DNA from 3 places in the Providencia hangzhouensis genome. Region 2 is predicted to be linked to each of the others. Evidence: predicted binding sites of a transcription regulator. Region 2 holds the regulator's gene; each other region holds the start of a gene.

Region 1 (4,266 bases), 550 kb from region 2:
GAAGTAGGCAATATTCTGATCCGTAAACCTGCTACGCCTGGTTATGAAAACCGTAAAGGTGTTGTTTTACAAGCTCACTTGGACATGGTGCCACAAAAAAATAACGACACGGTACATGACTTTAAAACTGATCCAATTCGTCCCTATGTTAATGGTGAGTGGGTTACTGCTGAAGGCACCACTTTAGGTGCTGATAACGGCATTGGCTTAGCTTCTGCTTTGGCTGTTCTTGCTGACGATAGCGTTGAGCATGGGCCAATGGAAGTTCTCCTGACCATGACCGAAGAAGCCGGTATGGAAGGTGCTTTTGGCTTGAAAGCAGGCTGGTTACAAGCAGATATTTTGATAAACACCGACTCCGAAGAAGAAGGTGAAATTTACATGGGTTGCGCTGGTGGTGTTGATTTTACAACCACGTTTGACCTGACTCGTGAAGCATTACCACAAGGCTATAAAACCTTCACTATGACCCTAAAAGGCCTAAAAGGTGGTCACTCCGGTGGTGATGTACATTTAGGTTTAGGTAATGCCAATAAGCTGTTAGCTCGTTTTCTAGCAGGGCACGCAGAAGATTTAAGCCTAAAATTATTAGATTTTAGAGGGGGTACTGTTCGCAATGCGATTCCTCGTGAAGCCTATGCCATTATTGCTGTTCCAGCAGACAAAGTTGCTGAATTAACGGCACTGAGAACGCGCTATGAAGATATTCTGAAAAATGAATTAGCTGTTGTTGAGCCTAACCTTGTTCTGCTACTTGACGAAACGCAAAGTGAGCTAAAAGCCCTTTCTGATGATTGCCAAAAGCGTTTTGTTTTCTTCTTAAATGCAGCACCGAACGGTGTAATTCGCATGAGCGATGTGGCTATTGGCGTGGTTGAAACGTCACTTAATGAAGGTGTAGTACGCCTAACTGAAGATAAAGCAGAAATTATCTTCCTTGTTCGCTCACTTATCGATAGCGGCAAGAACTACGTTGTTAACATGCTGACATCTATCAGTAAATTAGCACAAGCCCAATATCGAGCAGAAGGCAGTTACCCTGGTTGGCAGCCCGATGCAGACTCACCAGTGATGCATTTAGTCAGCGATACCTACAACAAACTATTCGGTAAAATTCCTAATGTGATGGTGATCCACGCAGGCCTTGAGTGTGGCTTATTCAAAAAGCCTTACCCAGACATGGATATGGTTTCAATTGGGCCAACTATTCGTGGTGCGCACTCCCCTGATGAGCGTGTGCATATTGCAAGCGTTGGTGAGTATTGGAAATTATTAACTGCGGTTTTAAAAGCAATTCCAGTTAAAGAATAAACAACTAATTAATTGTAAATCAAACACCTATCATACGATAGGTGTTTTTTTATAATTCAAGTAATAATTGCCGTTCAAGCTGAGGACTTTGCAGCATCACATGCAAACCAACTAACCGAACGCCACGCCCTAAGCGGCGGTTATCCCAAGCTTTTTTCGCTATTTGTACCAAATCTTGTTTATTGAGAACTGGATATACATGTTCTTGTGTCGTTTGCTGAAAGTCTGCAAATTTAAATTTTACACCTTGGCGAGCAATACGAAGGTCAGGCTTTACCTTTGCTAAACGCAGTTGGAGTTCATCGTATAATTTATCCAACAACGGCAAGCAATCTTCCCATTGATAGATATCTTCTGTAAGTGTACGTTCAACTCCTACCGATTTCCTAAGCCTATCAGGGTTAATCGCACGTTCATCGATACCATGGCAACGCTCCCAAAGTACCTGCCCAAATTTCCCCATGCTTTTAATCAACGCAACTACATCATATTTTTGAACATCGGCACAAGTCACCAACCCCATATCCGCTAATTTTTGGGCTGTTACCTTACCCACTCCTGGTATTTTTTTTAGTGGCAATTTAAGAACGAATTGATCGATATCTTGTGGTGTGATCACGAATTGGCCATTCGGTTTGTTCATATCGGAAGCAATCTTTGCCAAAAATTTTATTGGAGCGATCCCCGCTGAAGCAGTGAGCTGTAATTCATCAAAGATTTGCTTGCGGATAGCCTCAGCAATTAACGTTGCAGAGCCGTGTAATTGCGTACAATCCGTAACATCCAAATAAGCCTCATCAAGAGAAAGCGGTTCTATGAGGTCTGTGTAACGCGCAAATATTTTTCGAATATGAAGAGAGGTTTCTTTATAAAGTGCCATATGCCCAGGAACCACTTTCAAGTGAGGGCAAAGCCTAAGTGCAATCGCTGTAGACATCGCACTATGAACACCGTAGCGACGTGCTTCATAATTTGCAGTACTAATCACTCCTCGGCGATCTGCGCTACCTCCCACCGCAATAGGTACATTGCGAAGGCTTGGGTCGTCACGCATCTCGATGGCGGCATAAAAGCAGTCCATATCAATATGAATAATTTTACGCACGAGTATACCCTAACAATCAATCAACTGTTTAAATATACAGTATCTTTAATAGCCATGCAATTATTATCAGACCACCATAAATGGATGAATAACAAGCTAACTTAATGATAACTAGGTAATTCATCATATTGCAATAATCATCTGCCAATCTATCCAATAAAGATTTTATTTAAAGTTTGTCTTAAAAATAAGTGTTAATACTTACTTTTAAACAAAAAAGTAATAAAAAGAGTTGTTTTACCAACGACAATACCTTGAAAAACTATTTATGGATCATCTCTATGGCAATTACATCAACATCAAAATATTTTAAATTTATGGCAACTCTCATAATACTGTTTGCTAGCCAAACCGTTTTTGCACTATCCCCTAAAATTGTTGCTCACCGTGCAGGAACGGCTGATGCACCAGAAAATACAATTTATGCAATTGATTTAGCAAAGAAAAATAATGCTGACGCTATTTGGCTTACCGTTCAGTTAAGTAAAGATAATCAACTCGTTTTATATCGTCCAAGTGACTTAAGCTCACTTACAGACCATGAAGGTCCTGTATCAAAATATAATGCCCTGCAACTTAACCGTATAAATGCTGCATATAAATACAATATAAAAAATAACCTGCAACTACCTATGCAAGATACTACTATTAGTAGACTAGAAACTATTTTAAAAAAATACCCTGATACGACTTTTTATATTGATTTAAAATCACCTGATGCAGACCCTAATATCCAAGCACAAGCTATCCTTGCACTACTAGATAAAACTAATTCATTTAGCCAAGTACGTTTTTATTCCACTAATGATGAATTTTTAAAAGCGCTAAAATCCCTTTCATCAAAAATTTCACTATTTGAAAGCCGTGATGAAACTCGGACTATGTTGGCAAATATCGTAATGAACCATCAATGCTCAATAGAAAATGACAAGACCACCACTCGTTGGTATGGCTTTGAGCTACATCGTAAAGTTGAAGTAGTTGAAAAATATACATTAGGTGAGGCACGCTCACCAGCTACCCTTTCATGGGATAAAGAGGCCATCGACTGTTTTAGAAAAAATGGTAATGCCTATATCATTGTCTTTGGTGTTAATAATGACAGTGACTACCAACTCGCAAAAGAAATTGGTGTTGATGCTGTAATGGTTGATTCCCCAAAAGCATTTAAAAAATAATCTAATAACATCTCCTAAGCTATTATTACTTTAATAATAGCTTAGGAATTAAATCACATCTTAAAAACATTCTTTTCATCAATTAATAATAATTGTTCTTAATTTACCGCTATAGAAAACTTGATATATTTAATCCGTCACAAAAATTCTATTTAAAATAATTTAAAAAAGGTTTTATATGTCAAATATTGGAACAATGATTGTCGAGAATTATTGGAATGAAACATTAAGGAAAGTTGAAATACATTATCATAATAGTGATAACCCCTATGATAATGTGTTTATATTTTATAATCTATCACATGCCACATCTAGCTCTAACGAAAATTCATTCCCTTACTCAACAACAGGTAAAAGTGCTTGGAAAGCTAAAATTACTACGAAAAATAATGAACTGTGGAGTAGTGGTGATTTTTTACCTTGCCAAATTAACAACAATGATAATGGAAAGGTCACGATTAGATTTGATGGTGAGACAAAAAGCATGCATGTTAATTACCCTGTCTCTGTTTCATGTGCTAAGAAAATGCAATTAATTTAGGCTGTATAACGGGAAAGTAATATTTGGAGATGTCTAATAACTATATTTAGACATCTCCGGCTCATTACTAGTTATAGAACCGTTAAATATTACTATTCAAATAATACGATTTTTATCCAGTATTTTTTGGC
Region 2 (4,266 bases):
TTCCTTTGAACGTACGGCGAATAAAAAAGGCCCCTAAACGGCGGAAAATCGGCCCTGCTGGCCAGAAATTGAGGTTGATCCCCGCGGCAATATGAGGTGGAACTAGCCCTTGATGGTATAGCACATATGAGAGCAGTAAGTAGTCCATATGGCTGCGGTGAGAGGGGACATAAACGATTTCATGGCCGTCTTGTGCAAGCTGGCGGACCCGTTCAGCGTGCTGAACATTGATGCCTTGATAAAGACGGTTCCAAGTCCAACTAAGAACCCTATCCGTTAAACGTACGGCTTCATAAGAGAAATTGGCTGCAATTTCTTCCATCATCCCAACGGCATTTTGTTGGGCTTTTTTGAGTGGAATTTTTTTACTGCGCGCTTCGTCTTCAACGGCTTTTTCAATCGCTTTAGACGTTAATAGCTTATTAAACAGCTCATAACGTGCAGGGAGTTTTGGTCCAACTGCCGCTAGGCGTTGGCGCGAATAGTGAATACGCGCGACACGGGCGAGTTTGTTGGCAATAATGGAGTCTGTGCCGTGGTCTTGTGCCATTTTCCCAATTGAGACAATGGGTGATAAACGCACGAAGCTGTCACGCCCTAACCATAAAACTGCAAAGAATTTTTGAATCCCATTTAACAGTTTCAATGGTGGTGCTGGAGTATGGCCTTCACGACCCGGTGAGCGGCCAAACATCACGGATGCAGGTAGCATTTGAATATCTAGATTTGGATTGTTTTTATGCAAATCTAAATAAGCATGGAATGTTTTTACTGAATCCTTGCGTGGATTCGGTGAATAATAGCGAAAAACACGTGGGCCATCATCGATAAAAACGTACGCCGGAAGCTTCGTTCCATTGATATCATTGTCGACCAGAGGGTCAGGCAGACCAATAGCTAAGCATTGATGCCGTAGCGTGAGGAGGTCAGACTTCGAATGATAAGGTAATACGTATAGGGTTGGCCTGTTGACATCAAGCTGCAACTCAGTGACGGGATCCGAAGGAATTAGTTTACTTTTTACCAATAATTTAAGTGGTAAATTCAACGTGTTGTAATATATTTTACGCCATAGTGACATAAATGATTATAGCCTCTTGTTAACAATGCTGCGCAATCATACCAGAAATACATGGTTAGATCTGTTACTGACAATTCACTTTGACCGTAAAAATCGATTATTGTTTGCATTTTTTAAGGAATAAATATGGCGAGTCAAGTTAAGGGGTTCACGCGAGTGATCAAAGCGGCGGGATATTCCCTTAAAGGTTTGAAGGCAGCTTGGGTTAATGAAGCCGCATTTAGGCAGGAATCTGTTGCTGCGATTATCGCAATCTTTATCGCATTTTATATAGATATCAGCTATATAGATAGAATTTTGTTAGTGAGTTCAGTTGTCCTCGTGGCAATAGTCGAATTATTGAATAGTGCGATAGAAGCCGTAGTTGACCGTATTGGTAGTGAGTATCATGAACTGTCAGGAAGAGCTAAAGATATTGGTTCCGCTGCGGTATTTGTGAGTATCGGCTTAGCGCTATTTATTTGGGCACTGGTATTATGGCAGCGTTATTTTTCTGGCTAAGGCGTTCGGGTGCTTAATAGGGTAAAAAGAAAGTAAATCGATAACAAATGCTTAAATTGAGCGATTTAACTGTTCCAAATCTTCATTTACCTGTATATACTCACAGTTTGACTGTATAAACAAACAGGGGAACGGAATGAAAGCACTGACGGCTCGACAACAGCAGGTTTACGATCTGGTGCGCGATCACATTTCGCAGACGGGTATGCCTCCTACACGTGCTGAGATAGCAGCAAGCCTTGGTTTTCGTTCGCCTAATGCGGCAGAAGAACATTTAAAGGCCTTAGCGCGCAAAGGGGTTATTGAAATCGTTTCAGGCGCATCCCGAGGTATTCGTCTGCTTCTTGAAGAAGAAACAGAAGACCAGGGGTTACCTCTGATTGGACGTGTTGCCGCTGGCGAACCATTATTAGCGCAGGAACATATTGAAAGTCACTATCAAGTTGACCCTGAGCTATTTAAACCACACGCAGATTTTTTGTTGCGTGTGAATGGGATGTCCATGAAAGATATTGGCATTATGGATGGTGATTTATTAGCTGTGCATAAAACGCAGAATGTCCATAACGGGCAAGTGGTTGTTGCTCGTATCGAAGATGAAGTTACTGTTAAACGTTTTAAGCAACAGGGTAACCGTGTTGAATTAATAGCAGAAAACCCAGAATTCGAACCTATTATTGTTGACTTACGTCAGCAAAATTTCACTATTGAAGGTTTAGCTGTTGGGGTTATCCGTAATAGTGATTGGTATTAAGTTCCTTTAGTCGCTAGCCGTAATAGTAGGCTACAGGCGGGAAGGACGATTGCAGGCAGATTTCATGGTGTTATTCTGAGGTCTGCCTGTTTTGTTTCTTTTATTTTATTTTATTTCTTTATCTTCTCTATTTTTTTTGCATTTCATCAAGCAATTTATCAACGCAGCTACTTATTTTTTCTTCTGGGCGATAGGTTGTTCATGGTTATGATGACAATGTTCGTGATCTTGGCAGCTATTCATTTCGTCACAATTTTTACATAAGCCGTGGTTTTCCACCACTGTATGTCTTAAGCGGAATTGGTGTTCATCTGCTAAATTAATGATTGCAGCTTCTATTGTTGTGCAATCACTTTCCGTTACGCTTCCACACTGGTCACAAATTAACATAACAGAGATATGGCTCGGGTTATCAAAATGGTGACAGACGACATAACTGTTCGTTGATTCAATTTTATGGATAAAACCTTGCTCCATTAAAAACTCAAGGCCACGATAAACCGTAGGCGGTTTAGCTTGAGGTTCAATTTCCCGTAGCAAGTCAAGTAAATCATAAGCGCTGATTGCACCATGCTGCTGTGCTATCAGGCGTAATACTGTTTCTCTTTGTGGTGTTAACCTGACGCCTCTTGATTGGCAAATATTCTCGGCCATTGCAAGGATTTTGTCTTCATTCATTCTTTTCATCTAATCGGCCTCAATATTCGAAAATGCAAACAATTACTGCTAATAAGCTTATCATATTTTTGAGATCAGGAATGCGCGGGGATACATTGTTTTATATTTATATTATTTCTATTTAAAGGGAAATATAAGCAAACGATTATCTGGAAAAACAGATAATTAGAATACTCAAAACCAGCCTATCCTCTTTGTTTTTCTTAAACAAAAAACTCGATGTTGTTTAACAAAAAACACACAAAACGTAAGGTTTTAGATTGCCATTTAGTGTAAATTTCAATTAAGACTTATCTTACGCTTATCTGTTGTAATGGTGTAATGAATCGTATATTAAGTTGTTTTTTCATTTCAATATTTTCAATGCATGTATTTATAGTTTTTAATATCACTTTTATTGAATTTTTAGAATTAAATAAAATGTGTGGTTTTTACATAACTAAATATAACCTGAAATATTTATAAGTAAGTTGACTTTATAAATATAAATTAATCTAAATGACGATCTTTAGTTATAGTATCTCTTCATTTTTTGGTGATTGCATCTATTTATATCATTATTTTAGTATAAAAAAACTAAGTTAGCATCCATTTTTGTGTGATTTTGACAATTAATATTGTGGTATTAATATTGGTATCAGAAAGAAACAAGGTATTTAAAAGTTCAGCATAATGTTTTTGTTTGTTTCGTTTTGTTTCAAACGGGAATAGCTAATGTGAATTTGAGATGAATTAAAAGTGTGGAATGCTTTTAAAGACAATTAGGTTTTATTCATACAGAATTCAAGTTGCAATAATAGCTGATTAAACTTTCATATATTTTATTTTTGTCCATTTTACTATTTCTATATTGATGTTGGTCTCTCATTTTCGGCGATACAGAAATAGTCTTTTTTTAAAACCAGTTCAATAATTTGGTTTTAAAAAAGGGTATTGAACGGATTTTAATATCCCCCAATGTTGACTTAATTAAATAGGTTGACAGTTAGTTATCCAGGCTCATGAAAATGGCATAGGTATTTGTAAACAATTATTGTGAACTTGGTTTTTAATAAAAATTGTGTCTTTAACTACTTACATGACGACATAAATACAGAGGTATTTACATATGTTATTCAACAAAAAATTAGCGGTTTTAGCAGTATTAGCAGGTTCTATGGTAGCAGGTTCTGCATTAGCTGCAGATGGTAAGAAAGGTGCGGAAGTAACATTCAAAGCCCAATTACGTGCTCAATCTTGTGATGTGTCTTCA
Region 3 (4,266 bases), 1.7 Mb from region 2:
ATTGGTAGGAGAGCGATTTAATTTATTTAAAGCTCTACTATTATATGAGAACATTTTGACATTATAGTGAAATTACCTAGTCTGGGAGGCGTAAGATGGGTGTAATTGCTTGGATTATTTTTGGTCTAATTGCAGGTGTTTTAGCTAAGTGGCTGATGCCAGGTACTTATCACATGGGGTTCATTATGACCACCGTGCTGGGGATTGTTGGTGCCGTTGTGGGTGGTTACATCAGTACTTTCTTTGGTAAAGGAAAAGTTGATGGTTTCAACTTTGGGAGTTTTGTTGTCGCGGTTATCGGGGCGATTGTCGTACTGTTCTTAGCCGGGATATTTGCCAAATAACCATTTCCTCTACTTGGTAAATCTTCATTCTATAAGCCACTTAAATATCAAGTGGCTTATATTTTTATGGAAGAAGAGGATTACGACTCGATTGGCAGGCCGTTATCTTGCCCCCATTGGGCCCATGAACCATCATACAAACGCACGTTTTGGTTACCTAATAATGTTAATGCCATTAATACCACAGCTGCGGTCATTCCTGAACCACAGGTCATCACTGAAGGTGCATGGATATCCACACCTTGTTTAGTAAAAATAGCTTTAAGTTGCTCCGGTGATTTGAATTCACCCTTTTCAACGAGAAGATCCCATGGGACGTTTTTGCTCCCAGGAATATGCCCCATACGTAGACCCGGACGTGGTTCTGGCGCTTTGGCAAGAAAGCGTGGTTCTGCACGAGCATCAATAATTTGAATTTTTCCTTGATTTACAATATCAAGCATGTGCTCTTGATTCAGTGCGTTACTGTCTTTACGTATGGCATGGAATTGTTTCGCAGCTGGCGGAGTAACTTCCCCGGACTGAACATCAAACCCTGCTGCTTTCCAAGCATCGATGCCACCGGCTAAAATTTTAACGTTTTTGCAGCCCATAGTGGTGAAAGTCCACCATGCTCTTGGGGACGAAAATAAGTTATTCTGCGAATAAATAATAACTTGGGTGTCATTACCTATGCCCATGGCACTAACTGCTTGGCTAAAAACATCGGCACTTGGCAGCATATGGGGTAAATCACAGCTTTTGTCTGCAATTTCATCTTGATGAAAGAACTGAGCGTTAGGAATATGTTCTTCTAAATATTGTTGGCGGCAATCATAAGGTGCGGTCGGTGGCGGAGAAGAAGCATCGAGTACAATGATGTTATCATCAAATAGATGTGAATTTAACCATTGTGGGGTTACGAAATAATCGTTGTACATAAGCTATCTCCATCCTGGGCTGATAAATTATTTTAAAATTACTGAATTTGATTGGGTGCTGGCAGTGCTGAAGGGGATTGCGGTTGCCCTTGCTCAAGTGGTGTGGTTGAACGTGTATAAATGTTCATACCCGCTAAAACAATACCGCCTACAGAACCAAAAGCGCATAATGCGCAAAGTGCGATAACAACCTTTTTCATTTTCTATAGCCTGCCTAGTGATAAAAATCCAAATGATATAAGAACTCAAAGTATAACCGGATGAGTGTTGCAAACAAGTTAAAAGCTATTTTTTCTGTTGCAGAATGGGCGTTTTGCAAAAAGCTTCCCAATTTTTATGTATAATGGGTATTAATACAGTAGTTTTGCGAAGCGGTTGGCAAAAGCGTTTTTTACATATTCCGTATTGTTGTCAGTTTCGTTATCTTTCATTTTAACTTTGGTCACCTGCATAATTTATGTCCCTGTCGAATAAAACTAAAGAACAAATAACTCAGTGGTATAAAGGGTTGTCCGTACAAATTGACGGGTTTGTTTCCCGAGCCCCGCAGCGGCAGATGATCGCGCAAGTTGCAAAAAATTTAGCAGATGATGACGGCCGCCATTTGGTCATAGAAGCACCTACTGGGGTGGGTAAAACGCTATCTTATTTAATACCGGGGATAGCGGTTGGTAGGGAAGAAGGTAAAACCTTAGTGGTTAGTACAGCGAATGTGGCATTACAAGATCAAATTTATAGTAAAGATTTACCCTTATTAAGCAAAATTATTCCTGATTTAAAATATACAGGGGCGTTTGGGCGTGCTCGTTATGTTTGCCCTCGTAATTTAGAAGCTATTTGTGCCGCGGAAGGCGAACAAATTGATTTAATGTTATTGGTGGAAGATAAAACAGAAATTGCGAATAGTGAAGAGCGGGCTATTTGTCAGCAACTGCGGCATGACTTTCAGAGTTTTGCATGGGATGGGCTAAGGGATCACCACAAACGTGCATTTAGTGATAGCTTATGGCGCAAAGTCAGCACAGATAAAATGAATTGTTTAGGTCGTAATTGTCAATTTTATCAGCGTTGCCCATTTTTTATTGCTAGGCGAGAAATCGAAGATGCCGATGTGGTGGTTGCTAATCATGCGTTAGTTATGGCTGCAATGGAAAGTGAATCGGTATTACCTGACCCGAAAAATTTATTATTAGTGCTTGATGAAGGCCATCATGTTCCGGATGTAGCAAGGGATGCCCTTGAAGTTGAAGGCGAAATTACGTTAGTTCAACTAACGGCACAGCTTGATAGCTTTATTCAGCATGTTGGGCAGTACATGGGGCAATTTCGTCCGGCGAAGCCACCAAAGTTAGCTAACCCCGAACGGTTACAGCAACATGCAGAAAAATTACGTGAAACATTTCGTGATTTCTCATTATTAGCGAATGCATTATTACCAGAAACATCAAAAGAAACTGAATATTTATTTCCGCTTGGTGTATTGCCTGAAGCTATGCAACTGAGCTGTCAGGCCTTGTTTAAGCAAACTGATGCATTACAGGGGCTGGCGGAAGCTATCTTAAATGATTTGACGGAACAAACCGCGAAGCAAGATATTGTCCGCTTACATCGCTCCATTATTGTGACTAGTAGGGCTATGGGGTACTTTGAAAATATGTCGAAGCTTTGGCGGTTGGCGGCATTAGAACAAAGTTCAGGTGCCCCTGTATCAAAATGGTTAAGTCGGCGTTATGAGAAAAACCAATCTCGCTTCTTTATGCATTGTGCAGGGATCCGAGTCAGCGAACAATTACAACATTTGTTATGGCGAAATGTTCCTCATATTGTGATTACCTCGGCAACACTGAGGTCATTGAACAGTTATTCACGTTTTATGGAACTTACTGGGTTATCCGAAAAAAGTGATGACCGCTTCGTGACATTGTCTTCTCCTTTTAACCATGTTGAGCAAGGAAAAATTATTATTCCTAAAATGGAATATGAGCCAACGATAAACACTGAAGCTGAACACTTAGCGGAAATGGCAGTATTTTTCCGTGAACAATTCACTAAAAATACTCACCGTGGAGTACTGGTTTTATTTAGTAGCCAAAGAGCGATGGAAGGTTTTCTTGAGCACGTAAAGGATTTGCGTTTGCAGCTTTTAGTTCAAGGAGATCAACCACGTTACCGGTTAGTCGAAACACATTGCGAAAGAATTAACCAAGGGCAATCTAGTGCCTTAATTGGCTTACAATCGTTTGCTGAGGGGTTAGACCTAAAAGGGGAATATTTAACTCAGGTCCATATCCATAAAATTGCATTTCCACCAGTAACAAACCCTGTGATTATCACCGAAGGGGATTGGTTGAAATCATTGAAGCGATACCCATTTGAAGTACAAAGTTTACCTAGCGCCTCATTTAACTTGATACAGCAAGCAGGTAGGTTGATTCGTAGTCATGAGTGCTATGGTGAAATTATTATTTATGATAAACGTTTGCTAACTAAAAATTATGGTAAAAGGCTATTAAATGCATTACCTGTATTTCCTATAGAACAACCTGAAATACCTAAAAACAGTAAATAACTAAGTTAACTTATTTTATTTTTAGGTATTTGAATAACAGTTTGATTATAGTTAATGACTCGCAAATAAAATGGCCACTCTACAGTGGCCATTGGTCAATTTTAATTGACTCTATTTACGACATTACTCAATATTTGCTTCTAAGAACCAGAGGAATTTATCCATATCGCGGGAAGCTGCGGTAAACATATCCGCAGTGTCTTCGTCTTCCACTTCATCAATGGCTTTACGGATATCATTCGCGACAATAGCATAGCGGTCGGCTAACGCTTTTAAGTGGTCTTGTACGCTATGGATATTAATTGGGTAAGCTTCTAACGAGGTGAAGCGGTTAACTTCTTGCGTTGTACCAATAGCAACACCTCCCAATTGAACCGCGCGCTCTGCGAATTCATCTAAATGTTCAACTAACGTGGTTCTAAAGCCATCTAGC

Evidence for each region. The regulator LexA, encoded in region 2, represses DNA repair genes until DNA is damaged. The targets are predictions, from matches to a motif close to TNCTGTATGTACATACAGNA.
Region 1: a site for LexA is predicted at 2,439-2,458, ahead of dinB (DNA polymerase IV). Genes of this name have one in related genera too.
Region 3: a site for LexA is predicted at 1,606-1,625, ahead of dinG (ATP-dependent DNA helicase DinG). Genes of this name have one in related genera too.

Annotation. Positions count from the first base shown of each region.
Region 1 covers NZ_CP135052.1:1,005,991-1,010,256, reverse strand. The annotation lists gene pepD (beta-Ala-His dipeptidase) at 1-1,311, shown strand, start outside; gene dinB (DNA polymerase IV) at 1,361-2,416, opposite strand; gene PZ638_RS04395 (glycerophosphodiester phosphodiesterase family protein) at 2,698-3,594, shown strand; gene PZ638_RS04390 (hypothetical protein) at 3,773-4,135, shown strand; gene nqrM ((Na+)-NQR maturation NqrM) at 4,232-4,266, opposite strand, start outside.
Region 2 covers NZ_CP135052.1:456,118-460,383, forward strand. The annotation lists gene plsB (glycerol-3-phosphate 1-O-acyltransferase PlsB) at 1-1,081, opposite strand, end outside; gene PZ638_RS02000 (diacylglycerol kinase) at 1,208-1,582, shown strand; gene lexA (transcriptional repressor LexA) at 1,719-2,336, shown strand; gene zur (zinc uptake transcriptional repressor Zur) at 2,508-3,023, opposite strand; gene PZ638_RS02015 (fimbrial protein) at 4,123-4,266, shown strand, end outside.
Region 3 covers NZ_CP135052.1:3,278,073-3,282,338, reverse strand. The annotation lists gene PZ638_RS14915 (GlsB/YeaQ/YmgE family stress response membrane protein) at 96-344, shown strand; gene sseA (3-mercaptopyruvate sulfurtransferase) at 425-1,264, opposite strand; gene PZ638_RS14905 (hypothetical protein) at 1,303-1,464, opposite strand; gene dinG (ATP-dependent DNA helicase DinG) at 1,722-3,833, shown strand; gene dps (DNA starvation/stationary phase protection protein Dps) at 3,957-4,266, opposite strand, start outside.